Regions from separate parts of the Pueribacillus theae genome, predicted to be linked through region 1. Evidence: riboswitches for the same ligand, from Rfam matches in the RefSeq annotation. Region 1 holds a riboswitch; each other region holds the start of a gene.
What was found. A riboswitch is a leader RNA that binds a small molecule or an ion and turns the genes downstream of it on or off. The one in region 1 is predicted to bind thiamine pyrophosphate.
Positions count from the first base shown of each region.

Region 2: linked by a shared signal. The riboswitch ahead of thiT (energy-coupled thiamine transporter ThiT) and the one ahead of thiE (thiamine phosphate synthase) in region 1 are both predicted to bind thiamine pyrophosphate.
Region 3: linked by a shared signal. The riboswitch ahead of tenA (thiaminase II) and the one ahead of thiE (thiamine phosphate synthase) in region 1 are both predicted to bind thiamine pyrophosphate.
Region 4: linked by a shared signal. The riboswitch ahead of DCC39_RS14920 (ABC transporter substrate-binding protein) and the one ahead of thiE (thiamine phosphate synthase) in region 1 are both predicted to bind thiamine pyrophosphate.

Region 1 is NZ_QCZG01000001.1:7,109-15,012, reverse strand. Features, by position in the region: gene DCC39_RS00115 (type II secretion system protein) at 1-307, shown strand, start outside; gene comGF (competence type IV pilus minor pilin ComGF) at 283-726, shown strand; gene comGG (competence type IV pilus minor pilin ComGG) at 716-1,102, shown strand; gene DCC39_RS00100 (shikimate kinase) at 1,099-1,608, shown strand; gene DCC39_RS00095 (YqzE family protein) at 1,633-1,815, shown strand; gene thiD (bifunctional hydroxymethylpyrimidine kinase/phosphomethylpyrimidine kinase) at 1,833-2,645, opposite strand; gene thiO (glycine oxidase ThiO) at 2,662-3,768, opposite strand; gene DCC39_RS00080 (thiazole synthase) at 3,810-4,595, opposite strand; gene thiS (sulfur carrier protein ThiS) at 4,601-4,804, opposite strand; gene thiE (thiamine phosphate synthase) at 4,804-5,430, opposite strand; TPP riboswitch at 5,504-5,607, opposite strand; gene DCC39_RS00065 (M14 family metallopeptidase) at 5,657-6,847, opposite strand; gene DCC39_RS00060 (LTA synthase family protein) at 6,929-7,904, opposite strand, start outside.
Region 2 is NZ_QCZG01000014.1:58,431-66,334, reverse strand. Features, by position in the region: gene DCC39_RS08560 (long-chain-fatty-acid--CoA ligase) at 1-122, opposite strand, end outside; gene thiT (energy-coupled thiamine transporter ThiT) at 264-845, opposite strand; TPP riboswitch at 917-1,017, opposite strand; gene DCC39_RS08550 (2-isopropylmalate synthase) at 1,072-2,607, opposite strand; gene DCC39_RS08545 (CaiB/BaiF CoA transferase family protein) at 3,111-4,259, opposite strand; gene DCC39_RS08540 (NADPH-dependent oxidoreductase) at 4,651-5,409, opposite strand; gene DCC39_RS08535 (ferredoxin) at 5,466-5,702, opposite strand; gene DCC39_RS08530 (2-oxoacid:ferredoxin oxidoreductase subunit beta) at 5,784-6,650, opposite strand; gene DCC39_RS08525 (2-oxoacid:acceptor oxidoreductase subunit alpha) at 6,628-7,904, opposite strand, start outside.
Region 3 is NZ_QCZG01000005.1:79,762-87,665, forward strand. Features, by position in the region: gene DCC39_RS04090 (TVP38/TMEM64 family protein) at 4-627, shown strand; gene tenA (thiaminase II) at 717-1,409, opposite strand; TPP riboswitch at 1,655-1,762, opposite strand; gene DCC39_RS04100 (manganese catalase family protein) at 1,849-2,418, opposite strand; gene DCC39_RS04105 (spore coat protein CotJB) at 2,571-2,834, opposite strand; gene DCC39_RS04110 (spore coat associated protein CotJA) at 2,854-3,090, opposite strand; gene DCC39_RS04115 (penicillin-binding transpeptidase domain-containing protein) at 3,244-5,262, shown strand; gene DCC39_RS04120 (PAS domain-containing sensor histidine kinase) at 5,390-6,835, opposite strand; gene pxpB (5-oxoprolinase subunit PxpB) at 6,990-7,718, shown strand; gene DCC39_RS04130 (LamB/YcsF family protein) at 7,720-7,904, shown strand, end outside.
Region 4 is NZ_QCZG01000037.1:25,875-33,778, reverse strand. Features, by position in the region: gene DCC39_RS14925 (DMT family transporter) at 160-1,095, opposite strand; TPP riboswitch at 1,325-1,429, shown strand; gene DCC39_RS14920 (ABC transporter substrate-binding protein) at 1,510-2,406, shown strand; gene DCC39_RS19190 (hypothetical protein) at 2,476-2,622, shown strand; gene DCC39_RS14915 (hypothetical protein) at 2,671-3,240, opposite strand; gene DCC39_RS14910 (ParM/StbA family protein) at 3,254-4,438, opposite strand; gene ade (adenine deaminase) at 4,806-6,548, opposite strand; gene DCC39_RS14900 (hypothetical protein) at 6,691-7,371, opposite strand.

The DNA of each region.
Region 1 (7,904 bases):
AGCAACAGTTTCACTCGCGATGATAACGATGATCATCGCAGCAACTGCTCCCCTCTTCACAACCGTTCTGCAGGAGAGGCAAACCGTTAAGCAGCAATTGTTTGCTTATGAGGTTATACAAAATACGTTAGAAGAATATCGAACGACAAATGAAAAACCTATCGCAGAATCCCCGATTTCAAAAGACGGTACAGATTATCTGTTAACTGTCCGTCAAGACACAGAAAGTGTGATAGAAATTTGCATCAAATGGAAAGGAAAAAACGGAAGGAATTATGAAGAATGCGGAACAGGCAGCCATATTTAAACAGCAGAGGGTTTACACTTCTTGAAACCATTTTTTCACTTTTTGTCTTCTCCATCATTGTTCTCTTTTTTCCGCTTATTGTTCAATTTTTCAAAACCGACGTAAGCACCGCGTTCGAAAAGGAGGCAGAACTCTTTTTCATGCAGATTGGCAGGGAAATACATTCAGCCGATGAAATAAGAGTCATCGATAACAAGCTCTATTTGCATTTTCGATATAATGACATAGCGAAATACGAACGTTTTCAAAATCTGTTACGGCGCCAACTGAAAGACACCGGCCATGAAATCGTATTACAGAATATAAAAACAGTTTCTTTTAAGATGAATGGCAAGATCGTTACGATTGAAATTGAAGGCCTAAATGGGAAAACGTTCAAAAGAAAATTTGCGCCAATAGGTGAAAGAAATGAAGAATGAAAATGGCTTTATTTTGCCAATCGTCGCTATTCTAGCTTTTCTTTTTGCGGCAATTCTTATTTACCAGGTGGAACTTTTAGAAAGCGATCGCCGCTTTTTAAAGGAAAGACAAAATTACTTTCTCCACGATACCCTTCTTCAACGCGCTTCTCTTGAAATGCTTTCTATTTTAGAAAAATCCGATACAATAGAAAAGGTAGCCGGTCAACTTACATTTGAGGGCGGTTCCGTCATTTATAAAGTGACAGAAGAACATCAAAATGAAACGGTTATTCTTTTAACTTCAACAACAGATTTACCGGGAAAAAGAGAAATATTTCTTGTATACGACAAAGAAACAAAAAGAATAAGCGAGTGGAGTGAGGGTATACAATGAACGCAATCTATTTAATAGGATTTATGGGATCCGGAAAGACGACGATTGGAACCGAATTAGCAAAAAAATTGGATCTCCCTTTTTTTGATACGGATGAAGAAATCATAAAAAGTGAAAACCGCCCAATCAGTCAAATCTTTGCTGAAGACGGTGAGGAGTATTTTCGCCAAGCGGAAACAAAAGCGCTTCATTCGCTTCCAACAGAGAATGTCATCGTTTCTACTGGGGGAGGAATCATTTTGAACGAAGAAAATCGCTCATACATGAAAAAAAACGGGAATACTTTCTTTCTTTACTGCTCTCCAGATAAACTATTTGAAAGGCTAAAGGACGATACTGCAAGGCCCTTACTGTCAGGAGACAAAAGAAAGGAAATTGAATCACGATTAGAAGTCCGTTTACCGCTGTATAAGGAAGCAAATCATATCATTGATACAAGCGATTTATCTATTGAGGAAACAGTAAAAAAAATAACCGATTTATTGACTAAAAACGAAAAATTCTGATCATGCTATAACTAGGTGATGCTTATGTCTCCAAATGAATACGTGGAATACGTGACAGAAAAGGTAATAAAATACTTTTTTGCAACAAAAGAAGAAAAGAAACAATTAAAACGAAAGAAAAAAGACCAAAGAGAGCCATTCTTATTTCGGTGGTTCGGCATCTTGCCTTTAGCAATTCTAGTCCATGTAAGAAAAAGAAAAGGCTAAAAAAGGATGTTCCTGGTTTAGCCTTCTTTATTCTCTATTCTATGGCCACGGTGGTTCGTTGGACCAATTCCATTTCCAATCGCAAGACTATGGCGAATCGCGCACGTAATAAAATGCTTGGCCTTGTTAACAGCCTTATACAATTCATTACCTTTTGCTAGTTCAGCTGTAATCGCGGCAGAATACGTGCAGCCTGTTCCATGTGTATGCTTCGTATCGATTCGATCGGAAGAAACTGAATAATAGGTGGAACCATCGTAAAGAAGATCAATCGCTTTTTGATCACTGCTTAAATGGCCGCCTTTAATTAAGACGTGCTTGACACCTAAATGATAAATCCGTTTCGCAGCCTTTTTCATATCGGTTATTGTTTCGACTTTTTTCATATCAGCAATGCGCATAGCCTCTGGTAAATTTGGTGTTATTAAAGTAGCTTTAGGCAGCAAATACTCACACAAGGCATCGATTGCATCATCTTTAAGCAGCTGGCCGCCGCCTTTTGCGATCATCACCGGATCAATCACAAGATTTTTCAGTTGATAATTTTCAATTTGCTCAGCGACTGCTTGAATGATTTCTTTTGAAAAAAGCATGCCTGTTTTCACTGCTTCAGGCTTCAAGTCTTCAGCTACAGCTTTTAATTGTGCAACGACAGATTCCACTGTTTGCGGATAAACAGCATGGACACCAAGCGTATTTTGTGCGGTAATGGCTGTGATCACACTCATGCCGTATACGTCTAATTCTTGAAAAGTCTTTAAGTCAGCTTGAATACCAGCCCCTCCCCCGCTGTCAGAGCCAGCAATCGTTAAAGCTTTAAATAGTGACATATCATCTCCTCCTCAACTATGAAAAACGTTCTGGCGAAAAAGAACGCAACGGTACTCTCTCTTTTAAGCCATCGATTTGATCGGCGACAACCTTAGCCGTAATTGGACTGAGCAAAATTCCATTTCGATAATGGCCGGTGGCGAATTGGACATGGTTATAATTTGAAAGTTGGCCGATTAATGGAAACCCATCCTGAGTTGCCGGCCGCAACCCAGCCCACTTGTGATTCGTTTCCATTGTTTCTAAAACCGGCAGCAGTTTTTTGCTCCACCTTTCAAGCCTCTTTATTCCTTTTTCTGTTACGTCAACATTAAATCCTGCAATATCTTCTGATGCACCGCACACGAGAGAACCGTTGCCTTTTGACACGACATAGCCTTGACTTGAGAAAACCAAGCTTTTTATTAGGCTCTCAGTACGATAAGAGCAAATTTGCCCCCGAATCGGAAAAACTGGAATGGCGATGCCAAAACTATTTTCCAATTCTTTTGACCAGGCGCCATTGCATATAATAAGGTGATCTGCAAAAAAATGCTTGTCTTCATAAGAGCGGAGGTGAACTTCATTTTTCCACCCGATCACTTCCACGTGCTTTAAATGTTCGTAAATCTGTACGCCTGTATTCAAACAAGCCTGTTTTAATGCTTTAACATAGTCGGGTGAATAAAGATGGCTTTCACTAGGTGTATAAAGGGCAGCAAGAATTTCTTCAGAAAGTGCAGGCTCCATTTCTTTCAATTCACTTTTTTCAATAATGGAAGCTTCAACACCGAATTGATTTTGCCATTCCATTCTCGTTTGAAGGGGGAAGCGTTCAGCTTCATGAAAAATCGTATAAAGGCTTCCCGATTCTACATACTCAAAATCCATGGAAGACTTGTTTTTTATTTCTTGCTGCCACTCGGGATACTCTTTCAGGCTTTGATGGGAAAGCAAGAAAAAATCATCAGGCTCCTCACTCATCTCCGAATAAGGCGCCAACATCCCTGCCGCGGCACCTGAAGCTTGTCCTCCGCACGTTGCAATTTCAAGAATGGTCACCTGATGGCCGCGATTTTGGCACTCGAAAGCCGTTGCCAAACCGATAACACCGCCGCCAAGTATGAGAATATCCTTTGCCACTACATGTTCACTTCCTCAGTCATCGTTTAGTCATCAATGCATCATTGAAATGAAGAGGTAAAATACCCCATCGTTGTGCTGGAAGCCGTTGCATAGCGTTTCTTTTCTATTCGGCCAGCAAGGTAGGACAGTCTGCCGGCTTCTATCGCAAATTTCATTGCTGCCGCCATTTTTACCGGATCCTTCGCTCTCGCAACAGCTGTATTTAATAGAATGCCATCGGCGCCAAGTTCCATGGCTTCGGTTACATCCTTCGCAGAGCCAAGGCCGGCATCGATAATAATCGGGACGCTTGCTTCTTCAATAATAATCGATAAGTTGTATGGATTTAATATGCCCAAACCCGTTCCGATTGGAGATGCTCCGGGCATAACTGCCGCTGCTCCAGCCTCTTCCAACCGTTTGCACAAAATAGGATCATCTGATGTGTACGGCAATACGACGAAACCCTCTTTAACCAATTGTTCCGTCGCTTTTAACGTTTCTACAGGATCAGGCAAAAGCGTTCTCTCGTTTGCACAGATTTCAACTTTAATCCAATTGCTTAATCCTGTGGCACGAACAAGCCTTGCAATTCTAATGGCTTCTTCTGCGTTGCTTGCCCCTGACGTGTTAGGCAAGTATCGAAAAGTTTTCCCTTCCAAATGCTGTAATATTGCATCTTCCTCAGGATGCTCAAGATTGACTCTTCGGATCGCAAATGTTAAAACTTCTGTACCCGAGGCAGCAATAGCTTCATTTTGAATATACGGATTTGCAAAACGCCCAGTCCCTAAAAAGAGCCTTGATGATAATTCCTCGCCAGCAATTTTGAATGAATCATTCAACTCGTTTACCCTCCTCCAACAAAATGTACTAGTTCAATTGACATTCCATCTTCAATGCCCGTCTCGCTCCATCTTTCTCGATCAATCACCTTTCCATCAACTTCAGCAACGACAAGATTATTTTCAAGCTTATAGTGCGCTACGACATCTAAAAGAGTTTTCACATGATCGAAATGCTCTTCTTCCCCATTAATTCTTAGCACCGCCATTATGTTTCACACTCCTTAATTTTTCGTATAAACGCTTCACACGTACCTTTTACATCGCTGCTTCCGACTACTTCACTAATGACGCATACACTTTTGCCACCGGCATTCAGCACCTCATCAACATTATGCAGTTTGATGCCGCCAATAGGGACAAATGGGATTTTAATTTCGTTTGCTACTTCCCTTAAGTAACTTACTGTAACAGGTTCAACGACATCTTCTTTACTTTTCGTTGGAAAAATGGGACCAACCCCGATATAATCGGCACCGTTTCTTTCTGCTTCCCGTGCTTGCTCAATCGAATGCGTAGAGATTCCTATGATTTTATCTCCTACAAGTTTACGGGCTTCCACTAACGGCAGATCGTCTTGTCCTAGATGAATACCGTCAGCACCAACAGCTAATGCAACATCAATATGATCATTTACAATGAAAGGAACATCAAATTCATTCGTTAGCTCCCGCAGCATTTTAGCTTTTTCCAATACTTGTTTTTTTGTACTTTTTTTATCTCTTAGTTGAATGAAGTCGGCTCCCCCTTCCATTGCTTCACGCATCACTTCTTTAAGCGTCCGTGATGGATGGAATTCTTCTCCGGTAATGACATATAATCTGAATCTTTTCAAATTTATACCTCCATTCATCCATAAAAATAAAAACCATAATCATGGAGAGCGGATTATGGTGATAAACAACGAGTTATAAACATCTCGACTTCCCTCCGCTGGCACCATCCAGATCAGGTTATGAGGGTAAAAGGATGACCTCCTTTTTCTCAGCTCTCCGCACCCCTAGTCTTTGAAAATATGAAATTAACCTTATTATGTCAAATAACTTCTGAAAAAACAATCTTTACATATACAGGCTAGCAAGTAAAATGCCTAAATTATCATAGTATATTTCATCAAATTGTAACAATGGCAAGGGATTCACACCCATCCCGACCTCAATTGTAAACCCTGACCTCTTCCATTCTTGGATAAACCAATCCTTATATCCTGCGTAACTGTCAAGATAACGTACAGGTTTATATCCACTTGCTCTCGCGAATTCTGAAACGATTGTTTCAGCGATTGGTGGTTCAAATCCTTCAAATCCCCAATAAATTTCTTTTCCTTGAGAATGGAATGCCAAAACACGATCAAAGTTGCGCCTTTTCGTCAAGTTAGCGATTGCAATTGATTCAGGTTCACTTAACGGCTTTTGTCCGGGATAATCTCTTGGACCCGGTTCCTTCGGTTTTCTTTCTTTCTCAATACTCCACCTTGCTGGAAATTGGTTATTTAAATCTATCCCCCTGATATTTGCCTTCCACCCTGAGAACTCCTTGCTTCCATTATTTAATTTCAAAACATTGCTTTTGTAAGGTTCCTCATCGGGAGGGCCATATAAAACAAGATTTACGCCATCCGGGTTCACCATCGGCACGATCGATAGAAAAGTTTTTTCATACAACGAAAGTGAAGGCACATTGCGAATGCATGTCTGATTCGTCAATGCCAATAAATAATCGTTCAAAAAAGTCATCAAAATAGACGTCGTTATCCACTCATTTGCATGAAAAGAACCGTTTACGTGAACTTTTTTCGGCCCAGTTCCAACAATCATTTCAGGAATTTGCTTTTGCATCACTGAATTTCCGATTGATCCTTGTTGTATAAATGGATAGACTGTTAGCAGCATTCTAATATCTCTTACGAGTGTCTCATAATCATAATTTTTTTTCCCATCAATTAGCCTCCAAGTAATTCTTATAGGCAATTTAATTGTTGTGCCAGCCCGGAGGTGAGTTGGTTCAATTCCGGAATTGATAAAAAGCAATTGTTGCAGAGGAATATTTCTTTTTGATGAAATGGACCAAAATGTATCGCCCGGCTGAATGGTATAGGCCGAGCTAATGAAACCCGGAATTTTAATCGTTTCTCCAATTTTTAGATTCATTGGATCTGCCTCTTTATTTGAGTCAACGATAAGCTGTAAAGGAATTTGAAATAACTGGCTGTAAAGCCAAAACGTATGGCCGCGCTGAACAACGAGTTCCAAATAATCCCCCCCATGGGAAACATTCTCTTGTATAAATATGAGCGAAAAAAAGAAAAAGAACCCAATGCTGGGTTCCATGTTTCACTTTTTAACCTTTACATCCGTTCCGTTATTCTTATCAAAAAATCGAAGCAAATCCCCATAAATAATTCGATCGGAATAATGAAGCTCTTGTTCGGTCTTTTCTTTATAAGGTTCACATTTTTCTATGTCTGTTTCCATACCTGTCGCCTTTTCATAACAAAGATCTTTCGTATAAACGAAGTCTTTTGTTATGAAACTTCCATCTCTAAAAACAGCAGCATTCGAATGTTCTTTTGAAAACAAATCATTGCCAAAATAGATGTCGTCTTTCAAATCAATGCCAAGTAAATTAAAGATCGTTGGCTTCAAATCAATTTGGCCGCCGACTGTTTCGATGACTTTCCCCTTTTGCCCAGGAATGTGAATGATTAATGGGACTTTTTGCAGCTGGGCACTTTCAAACGGCGTTATTTCCCTGCCTAAATATTGGCTCATCGCTTTATTGTGGTTTTCAGAAATACCATAATGGTCTCCATATAAAATAAAAATGGAATCCTCGTAAAGCCCTTCTTCTTTTAACCTTTCAAAAAAGTTTTTTACCGCTTCATCCGTATATCGAACGGTTGTGAAATAACGATTGAGCGTACCGCTACTTGATGTCCATGGCGGGATGATTTGATCCTCTTCTTCTAATGTAAACGGAAAGTGATTCGTTAATGTAATAAATTTAGAATAAAAAGGTTTCGGCATATGCTTCAAGTATTCTATGCTCTGTTCAAAAAACGGACCGTCCTTTAACCCCCACCCAATCGAATTTTCCTCAGTAACACTATAACTATCTACATCATAAAAGTGGTCATAGCCTAATGAATCATACATAACATCCCTGTTCCAGAAGCTTTTATTGTTTGCATGGAAAACTGCAGAATAATAGCCACTTTCTTTTAGTTGGTTAGGTGTTCCGTGATAGGCATTTTGTGAATGGGTGAAAAAGACCGCCCCACTTGGCAATGGATACAGTGAATTCTCAAGC
Region 2 (7,904 bases), on a different contig from region 1:
ATCGCTTCGTTGTCCGGAAACTTTGCAGCCGTATCTTTCAACATTTGCTGGATTGGAATATCGATTTCTTTAGAAATGTTTTCAGGATAATGCTTTAGCCATCGTTTCTCTGTTGCTACCATTTTACCAACACCTTTCAAAACATTTAAATAGTTTGAATATATTACTATATTACCATTAATTTAATAAATGCAACACTTGTTTTCTCCCTTCATACATAAAATCCCTTGCCAGATCATGATCAGCAAGGGATTGAAACAATCTTATTCAGTTGTAAGCACTTCTTTATTTTGAATCAACCGAGGTGAAGCGATAAATAGACCGCTCATTATAATGGCGCATAAAATAAATGTAAGCACCATGGTTGATCCGTTAATGATAAAAGAGTACCATACGGGCGACATTCCTTCTGGTGCATAAGAACCCCAGAAATAATACCCAGCAATAAAATGAAAGAAATAGCGTGCTACACTCGCTGAAAAAATCGCGAGAATGACTGTAAACAATGCTTGCTTCTTTTGTTGCCTTGAAATCTGTTTCTGGATGTTTCCTACAAAAAACCCTGCAACGCCTACAGCAGCGAACGCCATAAAATACTCAACCAACGCTTGGACTGGATGAAGAATCGAAGCATCCCCCAAAATAACTTGCAGAAACCCCCATAAAAAACCGGAGAAAACACCGGCACGCCATCCCCATCGAAAGGAAACAATAAACACAGGCACCATGGCGAATGATACAGAAATGCCTGGAGCAATCTTTATCGAGGGCAAAAAATCCAACACCATCGCTGCAGCCGCCAAAATCGCCGCTTCAATCAAAACTTGCAACTTCATTTTCCCCATAAAAAAAGCCTCCTATGTGTTAGTAAACGAATCCCATAGGAAGCCAAAGAAACCGGACAAATCTCATGTTTCTTCAAAGCTCATCACATCCCTACGCTAGTACTAACTAACAGGTTCAAAGGGTCAGAACAAATTGTTCAATCTCAGCCCAATGGCTCCCCTTGTGATACGTTTTTAGTTATCTATTATTATAGTATAAATTACTTGTTTCCTCAATCAACTTTGATTACAGCTTTACCTTTTCTTTGTCCGTTTGCATGTTTTTCATGCGATTCACAGCAGCGAGATAAGCCTTCGCGCTTGCTTCAAGCACGTCAACACTAATGCTGCGTCCACGGCTGATTGTATCGCCCGTTTTAATTTCGACAAAGACTTCCCCCTGTGCGTCTTGTCCTTGAGTTACTGACACAATTTTATAATCCAATAGTTCGATCTCTTCATTAACGATTCGATCAATCGCATTAAAGATGGCATTCACAGAACCATTACCGGTCGCTTTTTCTTCGTAAACATTTTCATCATGAGTCAAAAGTTCAACCGTTGCTGTTGGTTCATTTAACGTGTCATATGAAATCGCCATATTTCTAAGTTTGTAATATTCGACTTCGTTTTTCGTCTGATCATCCACTAACGCGATAATGTCATCATCCAAAATTTCCTTTTTGCGATCGGCCAAATCTTTATATTTCTTAAAGATAGCTCTCAATTCGTCTTCATTCACTTGATAGCCAAGCTCAATTAATTTTTCTTTTAACGCATGGCGACCGGAAAGCTTGCCAAGAATGAGCGGTGTTTCTTCTAATCCGATCGTTTCCGGCTTCATGATTTCATATGTCGTTTTATCTTTAAGTACGCCGTCCTGGTGGATGCCTGAAGCATGGGCGAACGCATTCGCACCAATAACTGCTTTATTTGCAGGGATCGGCATGCCGGTTACACGGCTAACCAATTTACTAGTTTTTGCGATTTCTTTTAAATTCATTGAGGTTCTTTTTTGGAAATAATCGTACCGGGTTTCAAGGGCTAATGCGATTTCTTCCAATGCGACGTTCCCAGCACGTTCTCCGATGCCGTTAATGCAGCCTTCAACTTGCGTCACGCCGGCTTCAATGGCTGCCAAAGAGTTGATTGTGGCCATACCAAGATCATCATGGCAGTGGCAGCTTAAAATCACATTTTCAACTCCCTTTACACGCTCTTGGATGATTTTAAATCGCTCGGCATATTCCCATGGCGTAATATAGCCTGTTGTATCCGGGAAATTTAAGACGGTTGCTCCAACTTCAATGACTTTTTCAGCAACTTTACAAATAAAATCCAAATCAGAACGTGTAGAGTCTTCACAAGAAAACTCAACATGTTTAAAGAATTGGCTTGCATAGCGGACCGCTTCAACGGATTGTTCAAGTACTTCTTCCTCTGTCATTCGCAACTTTTTCTCCATATGAATTGGTGATGTCGCGATAAACACATGGATACCAACATTATCGTTCCCTTTTAAAGCTTCAACCGCTGCGTCAATATCCTCTTTGTTTGTGCGGGCAAGGCTTACAACAATTGGCTTTTCAACAGCTTCAGCCACAGCGCGCACCGCTTTTAAATCACCAGGCGAAGCCGCTGCAAAACCCGCTTCAATGACATCAATGCCAACCTTTTCCAATTGTTTCGCAATCTCAACTTTTTCGGAGATATTTAAGTTCACACCAGGCGTCTGTTCGCCGTCTCTCAATGTCGTGTCAAATGTATAAATTCTCTTACCCATTATTTCTCCTCCTTTATTTTGAATGCCTTAGCTAAACACAAAAAAACCTTTACTTTTCTGAGGGGTGAGATCATCACGGTACCACCCTCGTTCGCCACAGCCTCACAGCATATGACCTCATAAAGTAAAGGTTTACTTTGCAGCATAACGGTTGCCAACCGTACTTCCTACTTAAGTTCAGAAGTCGACTCCAAGGTGAGTAACTTCCATCGCCAACACCCATTCTCAGCGCCCATGGGTTCTCTGTGCTTGACATCAAGAAGTGTTTCCTTTTCACAGTCGATTTGTTTCGATTCACAATGATTTTAATTAGAATCATATGATAATCCATTTCGTTTGTCAACACTTTTTCTACAACAAATACTTTATTGGAGAAACAATGCATACTTTACTTCTTATCATATTATCCTGTGCAAATATTTATGCTTTTTTTCTCCCAACAATGGAAGCAATAATGGAATTGGTTAGGGATTCATTGAGTTTCTTGTGTACTTTATAATCTCTTATTCTGAGAATCCAATTTCCCGCAATATTTCTTTACTGTGCTCTCCAAGACGGGGAGCAAAATGATTCAACTTCACAGGTGTCTTTGAAAACGTTGCAGGAAAACTCATATTCCAATAATCCCCTTCAGAAGGATGATTCATTTTTTCAAAGAAATTGATTGCATTAAGATGTGGATCATCTAATAAATCTTCCGGTGTATTCATAGGCATTGCCGGGATATCTGCTTTTTCAAAAATTTCTAGCCATTCTTCTGTCTTTTTCGTGAGTATTACCTTTTCCAACAATTGATAAAGCTCATCAATATAATTTGTTCTTGAGGCAAGATCTTGAAATCTTTCGTCCTCAGAAAGCCCAGGATAACCAGATATTTCAAAGAAGTTTTTCCATTGCTTGTCATTATAAACGATCACACTAATGAACCCGTCTTTCGTTTCATACGGTTTCCGGTACTTTGAAGTAAGACGCGGATAAAGGGATGAACCAATGGGAGGGTCGAATGTAGCCCCATACATATGTTCCAACAACGTAAATGAGGCTATCGTTTCAAACATCGGCACCTCAATATATTGTCCCTCCCCTGTTTTTTCCCGATAATAGGCTGCAGCCAAAATCGCATTTGCCATCATTAGGCCGCTTGCTTTATCCGCCAAAACAGTAGCCATATATTGGGGTTTTCCCGATGTTTTACTTTGTGCCGCAGCTAAACCGGACGCCCCTTGTATCATGTCATCATAAGCCGGTTTCGATGCGTATGGACCTTGCTTGCTAAAGCCATATCCTCCACAATAAATGATTGCAGGATTCACCTTCACTACTTCTTCATAGGAGAATCCTAATTTTTCAATCGCCTGATGGCGCATCGAATGAACGAAAACATCAGCACTCTCAATTAATTTGAACAAAGCTTTTTTTCCCTTTTCTTGTTTCAAGTCTAAAACAAGACTCCGTTTATTTCGTCCCGCATGAAGAAAAGTTCCGCTCATCCCCTCATTTCTTGCAGGACCGAGATAGCGAGTGCTGTCACCTTTCCCATTTTCGATTTTAATAACATCTGCTCCCATATCACCTAATATTTGCGTACAATAAGGACCCATGAGCACAGAAGTTAAATCAATTACTCGTAAACCCGACAATGGTCCATTCATGAAATCCCTCTTTTCAGCTTTAATACTTCAGATTAACTATTTCCCATCACTTCCATTGTTTTACTCAAGATTTTTTTTTAATCAAGGACTTCTTTATTTGATATTGGCAAAATTTAGTTACGTTCTAGATAAAATATTTTTTATTTATAAGACCTGAGATTAACCTTTAGTGTTAAAAAAATCACTGTTTTTCTTTTCCTTGTCCAAATTAATCTTCTAAAACCCCTAACTTAGTATCATATATAGCTAATCCATCATCGTGTAATGTAATAAGTGTATATTATTGGATAGAAGCAAAAGACATTTTCCTTTTGGTTAGTGCTGAGTCAATAAGCCTGTTTCTAATAAATAATAGTTGCTTGTTCAAGAATTACTTATATATATCTTTATTTTAAATATCTTGACAAGGAAAGCCTTGCTGTTTAAGCATCTTAGCGGTTTCCGGATAACTATTATCATGATAGAATGGTTGACTATAGAAATTTGAAATTCTTTTAGACCAAGAAGTACTTTTTTTATCAACTGATCTCATTTTCATGTAATCTTCATAAATCTTGTTGTACTCTTTTATATACTCTAACAAATTATGATTATATTGTTCTTCATGATAAATTGCTTGTTTTGAAAAGCGCGGTTTCCGTATAGTTTCTACTTTGGGATAACCAATACATAAACCTGAAATCGGAATCACGTACTTCGGTAAGTTTAGCATGTCTATTAACTTCAATGAGTTCCGCCGAATCCCTCCAATAGGAACTATTCCTAATCCAAGTGACTCGGCAGTTGCAATAGCATTAGACAAGGCCAAACCAACGTCCGTTGCACCCACTAAAAGAATATCAATATTATTAACCGATTCAAATGGCTTTCCTTCCATTTCAGACGCAATTTTCACACGATAAAAATCTGCACAAAAGATAAGAAAAATTGGTGCTTGAATAATTTGAATTTGGTCACCGGAGAGTTTAGCTATTTTATTTTTTCGTTCCTTATCTTTAATTGAAATTATGGAAACTTGTTGACCACCATGCCAAGATGGGGCCGCTTGGGAAGCCCGGATAATCATATCAAGATCCTTATTTTCAATTGGTTTATCTGAATATCTACGATATGATCTGTGATTCATTAACGTACTTACTACTTCATTCATTAAGAAGATCCCCTTTCTAAAAATAATGACAGAGAAAATTTAAAAAGTATTTTTAATTAAATGTCATTACCGAAAGGTTTATCTGCAACCTTTAGAGAATCTGTTGGACAACCTTCGCACGCTTCCTCTATGTCGTCCAAAAATTCCTCCGGAACTTTGACAATTCCTTTATTATTGTCAAGAATAGCATAGGCAATTCCATCATCATCATAATCATAAATATCTGGAGCTATAGCTCCACAAGTCCCACATGCAATGCAAGTGTTTTTATCTATAATTGTATATTTTGACATGTTACCTCCTAAAACGTTCAACATTAACCCACCGATTTTTCAGAATAAAATCTACAAACTTTTCTCTAATTTCTTTCTTATTTATATAAATTCAGCCATTAATTCATTGAACTTATCTTCTTTTAATTTTAATTTAAAGTGATTCAAAGGTATTTCACTGTAGCCATATGCAAGCTCTTGATATGATGGCTTTTGTTTGTCTTGATAGATTAATCCTTTTACGAGGCCATTATTCTCCATGACTGTCTTCATTGCCATAATCCGATTTTCTGTATCATACTTTTCTATTTCATTCAGATCTACTAAGTTTTCTTTGAACCAATCGTATGTGTTAACTTTGTTGTATGTAACACAAGGACTGAATACGTTAATAAACGAAAAACCTTTATGCTGAATCCCTTGTTCAATGATAGATATTAACTCTTTTAAATCTGTTGAAAAGCTTTGCGCTACAAAGCTAGCCCCTGCAGTTAAAGCCATTTCCATGATAGATAAATTGGGCTCAATCGATCCTTTTGGCGTACTTTTTGTTTTAAAGCCAACATCGCTTCTTGGTGAAGTTTGCCCTTTTGTAAGCCCATAGATTTGGTTGTCCATCACAATATACGTAAGATCGATATTTCGGCGGATAGCGTGAATAGTATGACCCATTCCGATTGCAAAGCCATCTCCGTCTCCTCCAGCGGCAATAACCGTTAAATCACGGTTCCCCATCTTTACACCTTGAGCAATGGGTAACACACGACCGTGAACCCCGTGAAATCCATACGAATTGATATAACCTGAAATCCTTCCAGAACAGCCAATTCCTGAAACGACAGTTAAATCGTCGGGCTCTAAGCCGATATTTGCAGCTGCACGTTGAATCGCCACTTGTACAGAGAAATCACCGCAACCAGGACACCAATTCGGTTTTACGTTATTTCTAAAATCTTTGAAGGTTGCCAACTAAAAACAACTCCTTAACTTTGGTGTAAAGATCATTCGGCAAAAAAGGATTTCCATCGTATTTTAAAATACTTTCGATTTTTTCTAATGCGCCAACATTCATTTTAATTACATTCGCATGTTGACCTGTTCCGTTATTTTCAACAACAACAACCCTCTTCGAACGATCAATAATCGGTTGTAACACTTTCGTTGGGAATGGGTGAAGTAAACGAATATGAGCGTGATTTGTCTTTATCCCGTCTTCCCGAAGTTCAGCAATCGCTTCTTCAATCGCTCCTCTTGTTGAATTAAATCCGATTAAAAGCACATCCGCTTCTTCGTCATGGAGCGAAAAATGAATAGGTTTATCAAAACGTTGGGTGACGTTATTTAATTTCCGTAAACGTTTCTCCATTTGATGTTTTCGATTCTCAGCTGCTTCAGACGGTTTTCCAGTCTCATCATGTTCCACACCCGTTACGTGGTGTATTCCGTTTTTTGTACCTGGAAACACACGAGGTGAAATACCATCTTTAGTGAGCTCATAACGCTTAAAATAGTCTTTGTTTTCAAGTGCAGGAAGCGATTCATCCATTTTCAACTTACCACGATTGATATTTATCTTGCTATGATCAAATTTTTCAACCGTTTGCTTACTTAGTGAAAGCTGTAAGTCTGATAAGAGAATAACAGGGCATTGGTATTCTTCTGCAAGATTAAAAGCTTGAATTGTATCATAAAATGCCTCTTCAGCTGTACTTGGTGCCAATACAATTTTCGGTATTTCACCATGTGTACCATAAATCATTTGCATTAAATCTGATTGTTCTTGTTTTGTTGGAAGACCCGTACTCGGTCCCCCCCTTTGAGTATCGATGACAACAAGCGGTGTTTCGGTCATGCCAGAAAGACCAATCGATTCCATCATTAATGAAAGCCCAGGCCCCGCAGAAGCAGTAAAAGCTCGAACACCAGCATAATTTGCTCCTATCGCCATTGTAACTGCCGCAATTTCGTCCTCTGTTTGAATGACTGTTCCGCCGAATTCAGGTAATTTTTCAATTAAATATTCCATGATTTCGGAAGCTGGCGTTATCGGATATGCCGGCATGAACCTCGAACCTGCAGCAAGCGCACCAAGCGCAATTGCATCGTTTCCAATCATAAACATGCGTTTTTTGCCATCTGCTTCCTTAATGTGAAGCTTATTTGCTTGCTCACTCGCTTCTTTCGTAAGAAATTCATAACCAGCACGTATTGCTCCCATATTTT
Region 3 (7,904 bases), on a different contig from region 1:
AGTATGGACCTTGAGTTTTTGAGACATGCATTGACAGAAGAAAATATTAAAGAATTTCTTGAACAATATCGAGCGCTAGGGCCGCTTCCAGGTATTTTTCTGCCTTTTTTGGAAGCTTTCATGCCATTTTTGCCGTTATTTATTTTTGTTGCAGGCAATGCTTTCGTTTACGGCCTTTGGCTTGGTTTTCTTTATTCTTGGGTAGGTACAAGCATTGGAACTGTTCTCGTTTTTTTTGTTATTCGAAGGTTTGCGAGGCATCGAATTCTTCGATTCATTTCGAAATTGAAAAAAGTCCAGCAAACAATGCATTGGTTTGAGCGAAGAGGCTTTGGTGTCGTGTTTTTGATTTTTTGTTTTCCTTTTACCCCCTCATCGTTAGTTACTGTTGTTGTGGGGCTTTCCCAAATGAATGCGATCAGTTTTATGCTTGCAGCTTTTTTAGGGAAAATGGTGATGATCTTTATCGTTTCTTTTATTGGCCACGATTTTTTTGATTTGCTTAAAGATCCCGTTCAGCTTATCCTTGTTTCTGCTCTTACATTTATTTTATGGCTGGGCGGAAAGTATTTGGAAATGAAGTTGAAACAGAAAACAATTCAGAAGAACAAAAAAGAAATAGAATAGCGGCAAACTAAAGGACGGTTAGATCGATCAAAGCCAATTAACGAAGTAACCCCTTTATGCAATCGACGCATAAAGGGGTTATGATTTTGTTATTTTAGAGTGGATTGCTTGCTTTGTTTTTTTGATAGCCAAGTTTCTTTCGTGTAAGCCATTTCCCAAAATGCAAGTTCATATTCTTTGGCGATGACAAACTGTTCTTTGATCTTTTCCTTTTCTTTTCCGCTTGCATCCTGTGCAAGTTGGTCCATCAGATCGATTTGCTCTTCGGTCGATGTTTGGAACCAGTCGCTTGCATAAGTATGGAGCCAATTTTGGTAAATTTGTTCGTTCGGTTTCGCGTTCATGTTCTTTTTGCCAATATCAGCATATAACCAATAGCATGGAAGCATCGCAGCGACCGTTTGTGCCAAACTGCCGGAGAGAGCCGCACGGTACAGATGTGATGTGTAAGCATAAGCGGTAGGGGCGGGTTTAAAATTCTTCATCTCTTCGTCAGTAATGTTTAACAGATTCGCATGTTCCTGATGGACGGTTAGTTCCGCTTGGGCGGTAAGCTTCGCTTTTTCAGCCAGCATGGCGGAAACTTGGAAGTCATCTGCTTGTGCGGCAGCCATGGCATGGACCTTTCCAAAATGCTTCAAGTAGTAAATGTCTTGGAGAATATAATATTTAAACGTTTCCAACGGCAAGTCACCGTTCACAATCCCTAAGACGAACGGGTGATTCAAACTTTGCTCCCAACTATCCTTTGTCGCTTGTCGCAGTTCCTCTGTAAAACGCATATAAAAATCCTCCTTTTTTGTTTCACCTGAAAAGGAGGAATAGATGACTGATCACACCATTCTTGTACCGTTAAAGGTTGTTCAAAAAGTCCGGGAACGATAGGCTGCGAATCTCTTCGTCAGCTTGCTCTTCCGCTCCTCACGTATCCTACAAACATACGCTGCGGTGCTCAGAGCTACGCTTCCTCGACCTTCTTGCCTCTCGTTGTCCTCCTTTTTGAACACGCACTTATTGGCAAACAGTACAAATCGAACGTCCACTTTCCTCCGCTGGTTTTAACCAGTTCAGGTTCTAAGGGTCTTAAAGTCCACTTTAATCTCAGCCTTTTAAAAAGGCACCCCTAGCGGAAACAAATGATTTAATTTTCTATCAGTTTATCATACTGTGGCTAATTGTCAAATTGTTCTTTGGAAAAAATGTCAGCGAATTCGTTAGACATTAAAAGAATTTCTTTTTTCCTTGTTCTTCTTTTAAAATTTCAACAGCTTCGCGAAAACGTTGGGAATGGACGATTTCGCGCTCACGCAGAAAAGCTAAACCGTCATTAAGATCCGGATCATCTGACATGTCAATAAGCCATTGGTAGGTTGCACGGGCTTTTTCTTCTGCGGCAATATCTTCATATAAATCTGTGATTGGGTCACCTTTTGCTTGAATATATGCCGCTGTCCACGGTACTCCAGCAGCGTTATGGTAGAATAGGTCTTTGCCATGGTCGGCGAAATGGTCACCAAGACCTGCTTCTTTCAATTGTTCGGGTGTTGCATCTTTCGTTAATTTATAAACCATTGTGGCAATCATCTCAAGGTGGGCAAATTCCTCTGTACCAATATCTGTCAAAAGCCCAATAACTTTATCAGGAAGCGTGTAGCGCTGGTTTAAATAGCGAAGGGCAGCGGCAAGTTCTCCATCAGCACCACCGTACTGTTCAATTAGAAACTTGGCAAGCATTGGATTGCATTGGCTTACCTTTACCGGATATTGTAATTTTTTTTCGTATATCCACATTAAAAATCATACCTCCACAATGAATAAATAGTTCGCTTCCGCACCTTTAGGCGAAATGCAGGTGAAATACTTTCAATCAGTGGGGTAGGGTCAAGCCCCTACCTAATTTTTTCGTCGTTCATTTTGCTAAAATAAATTCTTTAATGTTTTCCTTAAATTTGCCACGGCCATGGGCCTTCTGACCAGCCCCATGGATACCCTGAATAGCTGTTTCCAAATTGCTGTAAGGGGCCATACATTGACTCAACGATCTTTTTTAATCGTTTGCGTTCTTTCGCGTACTCATTGAATTGCTGAATCGCTTCTTGGTCATGTGGATGCGTATCCAAATAATGTGTCAATTCGACAAGAACGAAATCAACTGCCTGCAATTCTTCCATACACGCGTAAAATTCAGGCGGAAGTTTTTTGGACATCGGTTATTTTTCCTCCCTATTAACTTATTTGGGGTTCTCCACACGGCATTTTATTGTGAGGCTCTCCGTACGGGCTAAAAAGCAATGGCCACAATGTTCCGTGAAACAAAGCTTCTTTTGGGCTAAACTGGGGAAGCCCAGGCGGCTGAAAACCAACATAAAGCTGAGGCGGTGTCTGATATGTTTTCACTTTTATGGGACGGCAAGGGTCGAAAGGGCTTATATATGGCCGATAGATCTTTCTCTGAGTAAACAAACGGGGTACCTCCTTTAATGAACTACATACGGTAATAGCCTATTCATAAGGCCGAGATCTTGCTACAACTATGAACGAATGAGTTTATTTTGAAAGCAACGTGCGTTTTTTGATACACTTATGAGGAAAAGTAAAATTTACGGGGGAAAACAAATGAAGATAAAAGTACCACTATTTTTATTTTTTATACTTATATTCTCTCTTATTGGGTGCAATAAGGAAGAAACGCCAGAAGAGAGAACAACTCAATTTTTAAACAGCTGGGAGAAACAACAATTTGATAAAATGTATGATCAACTTTCTGCAGATAGTAAAAAAAATATAACGAAAGACGAGTTTGTTGAGCGTTACGAGACAATTTATGAAGGAATACAGGCTGACAAGCTTAAACTGGAAGCGAAGTTTCCTGAAGATGGGGTGAAAGAAAACAAAGAGGGCGGCACAGAGGTGGAATTTTCATTACATATGCAAACCATTGCCGACGAAGTAAACTTTACCGAAAACCTGTCCCTCGTGAAAGAAAAGACTGAGGATGGAAATAAATGGGCCGTCCATTGGGATCCTTCACTTATCTTTCCTTCGATGGAAGAAGGAGATAAGGTCCGCATTGAAACACACCGGGCTGAAAGGGGAGAAATTGTTGATCGAAGCGGAAAGGGTCTGGCGGTAAATGGAAAAGTATTGAATATCGGAATTGTCCCCGAGCGTTTGCCGGAGGATGCTAAAACATCCTATGAACAATTAGCTGATTTGATTGGCTCCACTGTGGAAGATATAGAAAAGAAACTGAACGCCACGTGGGTAAAGCCAGATACGTTCGTACCGATTACGAAAATCGCGAAAGATGATAAAAGATTAAATCAATTAATGGAGATAAAAGGCGTAACGTACCAAGAAGTGAGCGCCCGCGTTTATCCTTTTAAACAAATTGCCGCCCATTTGACCGGCTATGTACAAGAAATTAATAAAGAAGAGCTTGATGAACGAAAATCAAAAGGCTATCAAACAGGAGACTTAATAGGAAAAAGCGGATTGGAGCAAGTTTTTGAAGATAAGCTCCGGGGGCAAAACGGAGGGCGCATTTATATCGTCGATAAAGATGGCACAGAAAAAGATGAAATTGCCAATAAAAACGCGATCGATGGAGAAACCATTGCTTTAACAATCGATATCAATATTCAAAAACAAGTCTTCAAGCAGCTCGAAGGCGAAGCAGGTACATCTGCAGCGATTAACCCGATGACTGGCGAAGTTCTTGTACTTGCGAGCAGCCCATCATATGATCCGAATCAATTTGTTCTTGGGATGACAAGCGAAGAATGGAAAGCGCTAAATGAGGATCCGAAAAAACCGTTGTTGAATCGTTTCGCAAGTACATATCCTCCTGGCTCTGTATTTAAGCCGATTACTGGTGCGATTGCTTTAGAGACGTCTGCCATATCTGAAGAAACGGCAGTAAATGTGAATGGGCTAAAGTGGCAAGCAGACAATTCGTGGGGAGATTATTATATTACCCGTGTCAGCGATCCGGGAAAACCAATTGACCTAAAGAATGCATTTATTTATTCAGATAATATTTATTTTGCTCAGGCAGCATTAAAAATCGGTGGACAAAAATTTCTAGAACGTTCAAAAGACTTTGGGATTGGCGAAAAACTTCCAATTGAATACCCAATCGAAACATCGCAACTGGTGGAAAATTCATTTGACAGCCAGATTCAGCTTGCTGATTCAGGTTATGGACAAGGGAAAGTGGAAATGAGCATTCTCCACACGGCTATTTCTTTTACACCATTTATAAATGAAGGCAATCTATTAAAACCAACGCTGTTAAAAAATGGCCCAGATTCGAATGAGCACGTGTGGAAGGCAAACGCGATTAAGGACGAAACAGCTTCAATTATTAATCAATCGCTAATCGAAGTCGTCGAGCATCCCGATGGAACAGGCAAAGGTGTTAAAATCAAAGGGAAACAAATGGCAGGGAAAACTGGGACGGCAGAACTTAAAAAGAGCCGTGATGAAAAAGGCCAGGAGAATGGTTTGTTTGTAGCGTACGACAACGAAAATCCAACACTCCTCGTTGCCATGCAAATTGAAAATGTTGAAGACCGTGGCGGCAGCAAAGCCGTCGTTCCAAAAGTAAAGCAAATATTTTTGGAAACCAAATAGCAATAGAGGCAATTTGATTTTATAAGTCACAACATCGGGAAATCAGGTAGGGCTTCTCGACCTTGCCTGATTGAACGTGCGCTGCACTGGGAGGTGGAGGCGAAAACCGCAAAGAAAACATATGTGTTCAATTTGAATGTTGACTTTTTGGCAAAATGATTTTTACAACAGTCCCTTTATTTACTTTACTCGTAATTTTTATTGTGCCGTTATGGTTTTTCACAATTCGTTTACAAATCATTAATCCGAGTCCTGTGCCCTTTTCTTTTGTACTGTAAAAGGGCTCTCCAAGTTTTGGCAAACGATCGTTTGGAATGCCAATGCCATTATCGGTGATCTTTATTAAAACCTTGTTTCCGTTTATCCATTTCGTTTCAATTAAAATTTTTCCGTCTTTAAATGACGCTTCGATTGCGTTCTTTATAATATTAATAAGCACCTGCTTCAATTTATCTGGTTCACAGTCAACTGTCATGTTTTCTTCACTGAATATCGTGGCAATCTCGATGTTTTTCATAATGGCTTGTGTGTTTAAAAGTGATACGATGTCATCGATTAATTTGTTAAGATTGCTGCGTTCGAAATGTTTAATTTCAGGTTTGGCCAAAATCAATAAGTCACTTACAATCTTTTCGATCCGATTAAGTTCAGATAACATGACGTCAACGTATTGGTTGTTGTTTTCTTCACCAATGAGTTGGGTAAAGCCTTTAATCGCTGTAAGCGGGTTTCGGATTTCATGGGCAATCCCAGCAGCCAGATGGCCGACAACAGAAAGCTTTTCTGTCTGCTGAAGTTTTTCCTCCGTCAGTTTTTGCTCGGTGATGTCGTGAATAATTACTTGCATCGTCTTTCTGCCTTTATAGACAGTGGGAATCAGCTTCATGTTGATATATTTTTTTTCTTGATCATTGCGAATGATGGTTGTTTCCATCGATCGAATAAGGTTCGTATGGTTGTGCGGCGATTCGATACGTTCTCTAATTTTGGAATGGTCTTTTGGAATGATAAAGTCATAGATTGTTTTCCCAATGATTTCATAGGTGCTTGTGGCTCCGAACAATTTTTTTCCCGTTTCATTAATAAATGTAAAGGCGCCTTCTTCTTTCGTAATAATTCCAATCGTATCATGGGAATGTTCAACAAGCTGTTGGTATTTCTCGATGTTTTCTTTTAATTCCTGTTCGGCAAGTTTCCGGGTCGTTATGTCACGGGAAATGCATAATATGAGCTCTTCCTCGTTTTCGGCCGTTTGATTTATCGGCTGGATTGTTGTTTCAAGCCATATATAGTCTCCTTCTCTTCTTCGAATCCTGCATGCGACATTTTTATGAAATTCCTTTAACACGCCTTGTGTGCCGATGTATTCTCTATCAAAAGGGTGAAGCAATTCGAACAGCGTTCTTCCAATGAGCTCCTCCGGCTCATATTTAAGAAGTTGAAGTGAGGCAGAAGAAGCATAAACAAATGTTCCATCCAGTTGATGCAACGAAATTAAATCAGATGAATGTTCGAGGATACGTTCGGCTAGCAGGTTTTCGACCGAGAAAGTAGGTTTATTGAATTGATCCATGCTGAGTATGTCCCCTTTTGCGATTAGTACTACACTAATAATACCATTTTTAGTCCGAAAAAGATGAATTTAATCAGTTTTTCATTAAGACTTAATATAAAAGGAAACTTCCATTATTTCACTGTTTTTCGTTAAAGAACGAAGGAGGGATATTATGGGACCTACGATCACACCGATAGGGGATTGTGGAATACGGATTCACTTCGGAGATGAAGTATCGGTTAAAACGAACCAGAAAATCATTGCGTATAAGTCGCTATTAGAAAAAAAAGATTGCGAAGGAATTACCGACATCGTTCCGGGTTATACGACCCTCTCTCTTTTCTATGATCCGTCGCGTTACACATACAAACAAATGTTTCACATAATCGAAGAGATTCATGATAAAGTAAAGATAGCGCCTGAGAAAAAAGCGGTTATCTACCATATTCCAACGTGTTACGGTGAACCGTACGGCGTTGATCTTCATGTTGTTGCAAAATGTAACGGCATCTCTCCTGAAGAAGTCATCGCAATTCATTCAGGCAAAAACTATTACATTTATATGTTAGGATTTTTACCTGGATTTCCGTATTTAGGCGGACTTGAGAAGAGAATCGCGACGCCAAGGCTTGACACGCCAAGATTGAAAGTGCCTGCTGGCTCAGTAGGCATTGCAGGGGAGCAGACGGGCATTTATCCACTCGACTCTCCCGGCGGTTGGCGAATAATCGGCAGAACGCCTGTTAAATTATTTGAGCCTGAAAGAGAGCCGTCGATTTTATTTGAAGCGGGAAATTACATCCGCTTTGAGCCGATTGAAGCAGATGAATTTCATGTGATCATCGAAAAGGTAGAAAACGCAGCATATCGTATAAAAACAACTGAATATGTGGGAGGTTAGCATGGAAAGTATTGACTTAAATTGTGATGCTGGAGAAAGCTTCGGAAGGTATTCCCTTGGCAATGATAAGGAGTTATTTAAACTCGTTACATCAGTGAATGTTGCTTGCGGTTATCATGCTGGCGATCATAATATTATGGCCAAAACTGTTAAACTTGCAGAGGAAAATAATGTTTCTATTGGCGC
Region 4 (7,904 bases), on a different contig from region 1:
AAAAAATATAACCCCTGAGAATAGGCGAATTATAAGATTTAATAGTTATTAAGTGTATGTCTAATACTATAGCACACATTCAAATTAAAAACAAATTTTTCTTTTTATTCCTTTTTCTTCAATTCTTAAGTTTACTTTGAGCCTTTCGTTCCAATAAATTTATCCGGTTTTTTGTTTGAACGCCTGCTTGTCGTTCTCTGCCGAACTTTTTCCCATCATCATGACAACAGCCAATATAAGGAGTCCGCCCATTAATGACACATTTCCGATCATAATTCCCATAATTAATACGGAAACAAAAACTGCCGTCAATGGTTCGATAACCGTCAACAAGCCCGCCTCGGCAGATGTAATGAAGCTCAAACTCGCCAAATATAAGTAAAACGAAACAAACGTCATCACGACAACAAGGATGACAAGCACCCATTCAGAAATAGAAAAAGAAACCCCCGTTTTCAAAGGATTTGTTTTTAAACTTAAAGCAACGCTTCCAATAAGCATTGACCACATTGTAATCACAGTGGAGCTATACCTTTGAATAAGTTTCATCGGCTGCAATGTATAATAACAAAGAGCAAAAGCTGAAACAACACCCCAAAAAAGAGCCATACCTGAAATGGAAAGCTTGGTTATATCCCCATTTGTCACTAATAAAAATAGTCCAATAAAAGTTAGAACGAGCGCAAGCAATTCTTTTTTAACAGGATATCTTTTTGCTTTGAAACATGCAAAAATAAGAAGAAGCGACGGGGCTAAATATTGTAAAATTGCTGCCGTTGCTGCATTGCTATGTTTGATCGCGGCAAAAAAAGAATACTGTAAACCTAATAATCCAAATACCGCAAAAGCAAGAAGTGTGAAAGAGTCCCTCTTATTTCTCCAAATCGTAAAGATCGACTTCCGCTGTTTCGTCATATACAAAAATAACAATAGGATTACCCCAGAAAAAAAGAGCCTGGTGATGATAATCCAGTCAAGCGTCATGTCAGTTGTTCGGAATAAATAATCCACAACATTCCCCTGAATTCCCCACAAGGCTGCTGCACTTACCGCCATTGCTATTCCTTTTAAACGAAGTTGGTTCGTTCTGTTCATAGCTTATCGATCTCCAAAAGCCCCTTGAAGGGTGTAGTTGTATCCATCTATTCCAATCATACATGTTACTAAAGAAAACTTAAACTACATGTTGAAGTACCTCTATTAAGAAAAACGCTGATGCATCCTCTTTTGAAATTAGAAGTGGGAAGTTGGGCTCATTGTAATTTACATTTCTCCCAGTTTTATTTGTCGTTCTATCGTTTCTGGGGTATGATGATATAACAAACATTTACACTAGGGGTGCTAGTAAGCTGAGAGAAGGATTGGAATCCTTTAACCCTTTGAACCTGACCTGGCCAATACCAGCGTAGGGAAGTGAAGGCATTGTTTCTACGAATTTATTTCGTCTACAACAACGGATTCCTCTCTACGAGCGAATCCGTTTTATTATTTTTCGAGGGGGAATACTTAATGGAAAAATTGACAGTGGGACTGGAATGGTTTATAAATCCCGACCATCTTCCGATGATGATCGGATTGGAAAAAGGTTGGTTTCAAGACGCAGGGCTAAAGATTGAAATGGTAGAGCCTGAAGAGCATTTTGATGCGATCGATGAGATGAAGGCAGGTAAAATGGATATCGCGATTACAGAGCCTCTTCATCTCGTAGAGGATCGTGCAGCCGGTGAAGATGTAGTTGGATTTGCAAGATTTCTACATACAAATGGTGGTGTCATGTATATAAAAGGAAAAGAAATTAACCGGCCAAAGGATCTCATTGGCAAACGAATTCAATATCCTGGCGCGCCGGGCCTCGGCGGGCTTGCCATCGTAAAGACAATGGTAGAATCTGACGGAGGCTCTTGCAGCATTGAAGATTTTATCCCTGTTAACAACGGCTTTTACCATACAGAAGCGTTAGAAAAAGATTTGGCGGACGCAGCTACGCTTATTTTTAAAAATTTTGAAGTTACTGAAGCAAAATTAAAAGGCCTTAATGTTGATTATTTTGCATTAAAGGATTGGGGGATACCGGACTTTTGCCAGCTTATTTTTATTACTTCTTCAGAAATTTTAAATAGTAAAAAAGAAACACTTAAAAAATTTGTAAAAATCATCCGAAAAGCCATCGACTTTATTTATGAAAACGAAGAAGAAGCAAAAAGGATATACTTTGACTACACAAAAACAGAATCAAATGATGAGTTGGCAATTGAAACAGCTAATGCGACGATCCCTTGTTTCACTTATGACTTTTCCATGTCTTCCGATTATTACGGCCAATTGCAAAACTGGTTAAAGAAAACAGGCAAAATTAACGAAGCGATTGATCCTGCAAAGTATTGGACAAACAAATTAAACCTATAAAACGGCGTTTATTTTTCGTGAGAGAGGGAAACTTACGAATACAATAAAATTAAAGGAGGCAGAGTTTCAATGAAGAAAAACAAGCTTGCAATGACAACAGTAGCACTTGGAGCCGCCTATTTGCTTAGAAATAAAGATAGTAGACAAAAACTAAAAGAACAATTTCAATCATTTATGAATTCATCTAGAAAGTCAAAAAAACATGTTAACGTATAACGAATTCAATGAAGGAGAGACACTGGCATTTGTCTCTCCTTCATCTATTTACTTATTCATTTGTGCAATAAATCCGCCTAGTAAATCTTCCGCATTCTCTTCCAAATCCGCTTCCGCACTAGGTTCATCTTGGTTATTTTGCCTTGCGCTGTCTAAATCAAAATTGAGCAAATCATCTTCAAAAGTATCTGGAGCATTCTTTTCAAATGTATCTGGTGCATTCTTCTTCTGTGGCTCTTCCAAGCTCTCTTCCTGCAAATAGAGCGCCTCGTCAATATTAACCGCGTTACTGTTCAAGGAAGCGAGAAGAGATGTTGCCCGAACTGGATCTTGCAATAACTGGTAAACAATGTTCCCAATCAATGCTTCAGAATAAGAGTGCCTCAGCCAGTTTCGCTGCTCTTTGTTCAATTGCTTAGGAAGCGGGATGGATACCGTTTCTCTTTCCTTTGATAATGAATGGCTTACCCCATCAAGCACAAACTCTGCAATTTTACTTGAAAAATTTCTTTTCTCCGTCTCTTTTAATTTTTGCAATTGTTTTATTATATGATCAGGTGTATCAGACGGTAGGCGAAATGTGATCGCCTGCCCTCTCTGAATTCCTTTATTTTTCACGGAATCACCCTATTTAATTTTTTACTGGTTTTTTATTGTCTTCTTTTCCTTTTGCTTTGGCATTTTTTTGTTTGTCAAATGCCGAAATTAATTTGTAGTAAGCATTTGCCATCATCCATATGCTTTCTTTTTCATCTTCAAAAAAAGCGATATTGTATCCATCCAAATTATTATTTAATGTTTTTAAATATTCCTTGAGCACCATTGACCCACCGCCTACAAAATAGCAGATTTCAGTTTGCGAGTTTTTTTGCCAAGTGTTTCGCAGGTGGCGGTATTGCTTTTTAGCCAATTCAAGCAAAATGCGGTCAACAATATCATGGACACTTGTCCGGCTGCCTTTTACCATGATATGATTTCTATCATTTTTTCTTGTAATAATCTCAACAATATCCCGTCGGCTATCCAATTCGATGCCATGTTTTGATCTAATTTCTTCTCGAATTTCCTCAAGCGATTCGGCTACCCCGAGGTTAAATCCTTGAGCTTTGTCATCATCCACATTACGATTTTTAATAACAGCGACATCTGTTGATAATCCGCCAATATCCTGAATAATGATGCGTTTGTCTACTAAATCCCGATTAATAATATTTAAGTTATTATCCATCACTAAGTTGATATACGCTGCGAATCCTTCCGGATACACTTTCACTTCATCAAATTTAATATTTACTTTTAAACCTTGGTATTTAGGCGTGACCAAAAACTCAACCTGATGAACAGAGCTTAGAAGCCGCGAGCGATAGCCTACATCTTTCCCTTCCTTCACTTCTCTGAGCGGCAAGCCTGTTCCAAGCAAATAGCTCGCATCGACGACCTGATTTGTTTTCTTAAAAATGTCCGCGTTTTCTTCCCTCACAGCATCAAGTGCCAATGTAGCAAACAGCATAACTAATGTTTGGTCTTCCTCAGATTTGCTGCTTCCAGGATCAAGCTCTGTTGCATTTCCGCTTTTTGTTGCCAAATTTCCCACTCTGTAAATGGCGTTATTATCCATTAATGCCGGGGAATGAACCCTTATATGTATGCCATCCAGCGGGTCCTTTTCATTCAATTCCTCTATTCCTATAACAGGGCGATCCTCAGTGTCTCGTGCGATCACATTTGGAAGATTTAATTCATAATCTAGCTTCCCAAATAATGCCTTCACAGAATCATTACCTACATCTACAGCAGCAATTCTACTATTTGTCATCAAATCAACCTTTCACAAAAAAATTGATGGCTTTATCCAACCTTTGCCATTCTATTTTAGAATATACTAGACTTTAAGATTCGGCAATCGTCTAAAAGTTGTATTCATATTTGTACACTTGTATACATTTTCGTTTACAACAGAAACAATTTGTAAACACGTTGCTGCTTCTCAATGTATACGTGTTTGTTTACAAGTTTACCTTTATGTACACATTAAGATTACATTTTGTTTACATGTACACGTCTTTGTAAACATATTATAATAGCCAAGCAAAAATGTTCCTGCTTGGCTATGAAAACTATTCAAATTTTCTTTATCCCGCATTAATTGCCGGTAAAAAACCCCAATAGTTGGAAGTTTCATTTTATCTCGAGGCAATCGGAATATGCTTGAAGCTTTCCACGTCAAATAAGCCTAAGTCTGTTATTTTTAATTTTGGGATGACCGGAAGTGCAAGGAATGACAGCGTAGAAAAAGGGTTAAACTTGCCCATAAAGCCAATATGAAGTAATGCTTTATTTAAAGACCCAAGGCTAGAATTTACGGTCATATAACCTAAGTCTGACATCAAGCCGGAAAGGGGCAAAGGCAAAGAAGCAAGTACTTCGCCGTCCTTTAACACGGCCTGCCCTCCTCCCAATTCACCTATCACACGAATTGCTTTAAGCATGTCGTCATCGTTCGTTCCCGCAACGACAATATTATGAGAATCGTGCGCAACGGTAGAGACAATTGCTCCGCTTTTAAGCCCTAAACCTTTGACAATCCCGAGCCCAATATTGCCAGTCATTTTATGCCTTTCTACAACAGCGATTTTTAGCAAATCTTTTTCTATTGATGGTTGAAATTGCCCATTTTTTACGGCGATATTTTCAACGAGATGGTTCGTTATAATGCTGTTTGGAATCACTTCGATAATATTTGCATGTTGCCGTTCATTTAAACAAATGCAAAGATCATCTTTCCTTACCGGTTTGTACGTGACACTATTCGTTACCGGTTCAGGAGGAACGATCGATGGTTCTTTGAATGGAAGACATTCGCCATTTTTTGCAACGAGCGTTCCCGCTTTATACACTTCTGAAACGGAAACGGACTCGAGATTATCAAGAAAAAGAAAATTTGCTTCATATCCCGGTGCAATCGCACCTTTTTTGCAAAGACCAAAACATTCAGCCGCATTTAGCGTTGCGATTTGAATAGCCAAAAGTGGATCGGTGCCCTTTTTAATCGCTTTTCGAACGTTATGGTCTATGCTTCCTTCTGCAATTAATTCATCTAAATGTTTGTCGTCCGTGACAAATAGGAATCTCCTTGCGTTCTTTTCATTGACCACTTGAATTAATTCGTCCAAATCTTTAGAAGCTGTTCCTTCTCGTATCATGACATACATTCCACGTTGAATTCGCTCAAGAGCTTCTTTGGCAGTTACACATTCATGATCCGTTCGAATTCCGGCTGTTAAATACACGTTCAGCTCTTCGGCATGAAGCCCTGCAGCATGTCCGTCAATCAGCTTCCCTTTTTTAGACGCATCACTAATTTTATGTAACATGCCTTCCTCCCCGTGGAAAACAGCAGGAAAATTCATAACTTCTCCTAAACCTAAAACCCTCTCATGGGAATAAAAAGGGTTAAGTTGTTCTGCATTTAATTCTGCTCCTGTGTTTTCAAAAGGAGTTGCTGGCACACAAGATGGCATCATCATATACACATCAAGTGGAAGGCCCTCAGAAGATTCAAGCATAAAACGAATCCCGTCTGTCCCAGAAACATTCGCAATTTCATGCGGATCAGCAATAATCGTCGTTATCCCATGAGGAAGAACCACTTTCGCATATTCCGACGGTTTGACCATTGATGATTCAATATGAATATGGCCATCAATGAAACTGGGACATACGAAATTTCCATTTGCATCAATCACTTGCTTTCCCTCATAATCGCCAAGCCCCACAAACTCTCCGTCCTGAATGGCAACGTCCGTTTCAATGATTTCCAAGTTAAATACATCAATGATTTTTCCGTTTTTTATAACAAGATCTGCAGGAATCCTTTTTGAAGCTGCTGCAATTCTTTTCTTTAACTTATTCATGTTCGTATTCATGGAATAAACCTCTTTTCACAATGCAATTCATTACTTTTTATCATAACCTTACGCAGACACCCAAGCAAACGATCGCAGACATAAAAAAACCTTGACAGACAATTGCCTAATCAAGGTCGAATCATGGAAAAGTTTGTTCATTTTAGTCTAAAGCATTAGCGATATCATCGTATTGTGAAATTTTTTGAAAGGATTCATATAACTCATTCTTAAAAATGAGAGCGATTTCCGCCTCCTCAAATACCTCTCCCCATCGAAATAAGATGTCGCCTTCAGGACAGTACTCATTAATTAAATACTCATAATCCAGCTCCAGTAATTCATATCCGATCGCTTCATTTAATCTAGCTCGAATCAAGTCCTCATCTAATATGTTTTCTTTTTTGCTGGCAAAAATCGTATGCCGATGCGGCGCTTTTGATATAATATCTAAAGCTAATGGAATGTCCTCCCGCTCGACCATTGCGATACTAGAATAACATAGTTTATCTTGAATCGTTATTTCAATTTCCGGGCCTTTTGTGAAGGAATCGATAGCAAACTCGGACTCTAGCTTTTTCCAAACCTTTTTGTACTTTTCGATTCGGGAATTTTTATCGGACACTTCAACGTTCGCAAGTAAGTAAAGCTTATAATCCGTAAAATTTTCCGTTTTAAATACCTTATTTATCGTTCTTGCGCAAACTTCTATAAAGTTTGAACGTTCTTCAGGGGTAAACATCTCAGCACCGTTTAGGCTATACACACTAAATTTCTCGGATTTTCCCTTAAACCATGTAAAATAATTTTCGATATCTTTTTCCGCCTCATGCCATATTCTCATTTTTCATCCTCATTTGCTTTCTTATTTTTTCTTGGATCGTCATAATGATTTCCATGGATGTCGTTCATGTGAGAACCCCTATTTTGGCTCGGATCGTCCGGATAACGGTGCCCACCCGCGTGATTATGGATTACCTTGCCACATGCTTTCCGCCTTTCACAAGAGGGCCCCCAATGATAGCTGCTGTCGACACGCCTCTTCCCCATCCAGTTGACTATTACCGTATTTAGTTTGATCCGATTTTAGGTTGTTTACCAAACGAGAGAGTCTTGTTACATACGTTCCATAGCGATTATACAGAGATTGCACGGCATCAATTTCATTATCTATACCTCACCTACGTTCGATTAAACTAGAAAGCATTTTCTTCTCCCGTTCCAAATTTATCCATTTCTTTAAGTGTAAAAAACTTCTTATACATAGAAAATCCAACGTTAGAAGGGTTTATCGACAGTATTTTTATATTTGAATAGTCATGCCTTGACTAATTATAACAAAAATATTTATAATAACATCATTGTTCATAGAAAAGG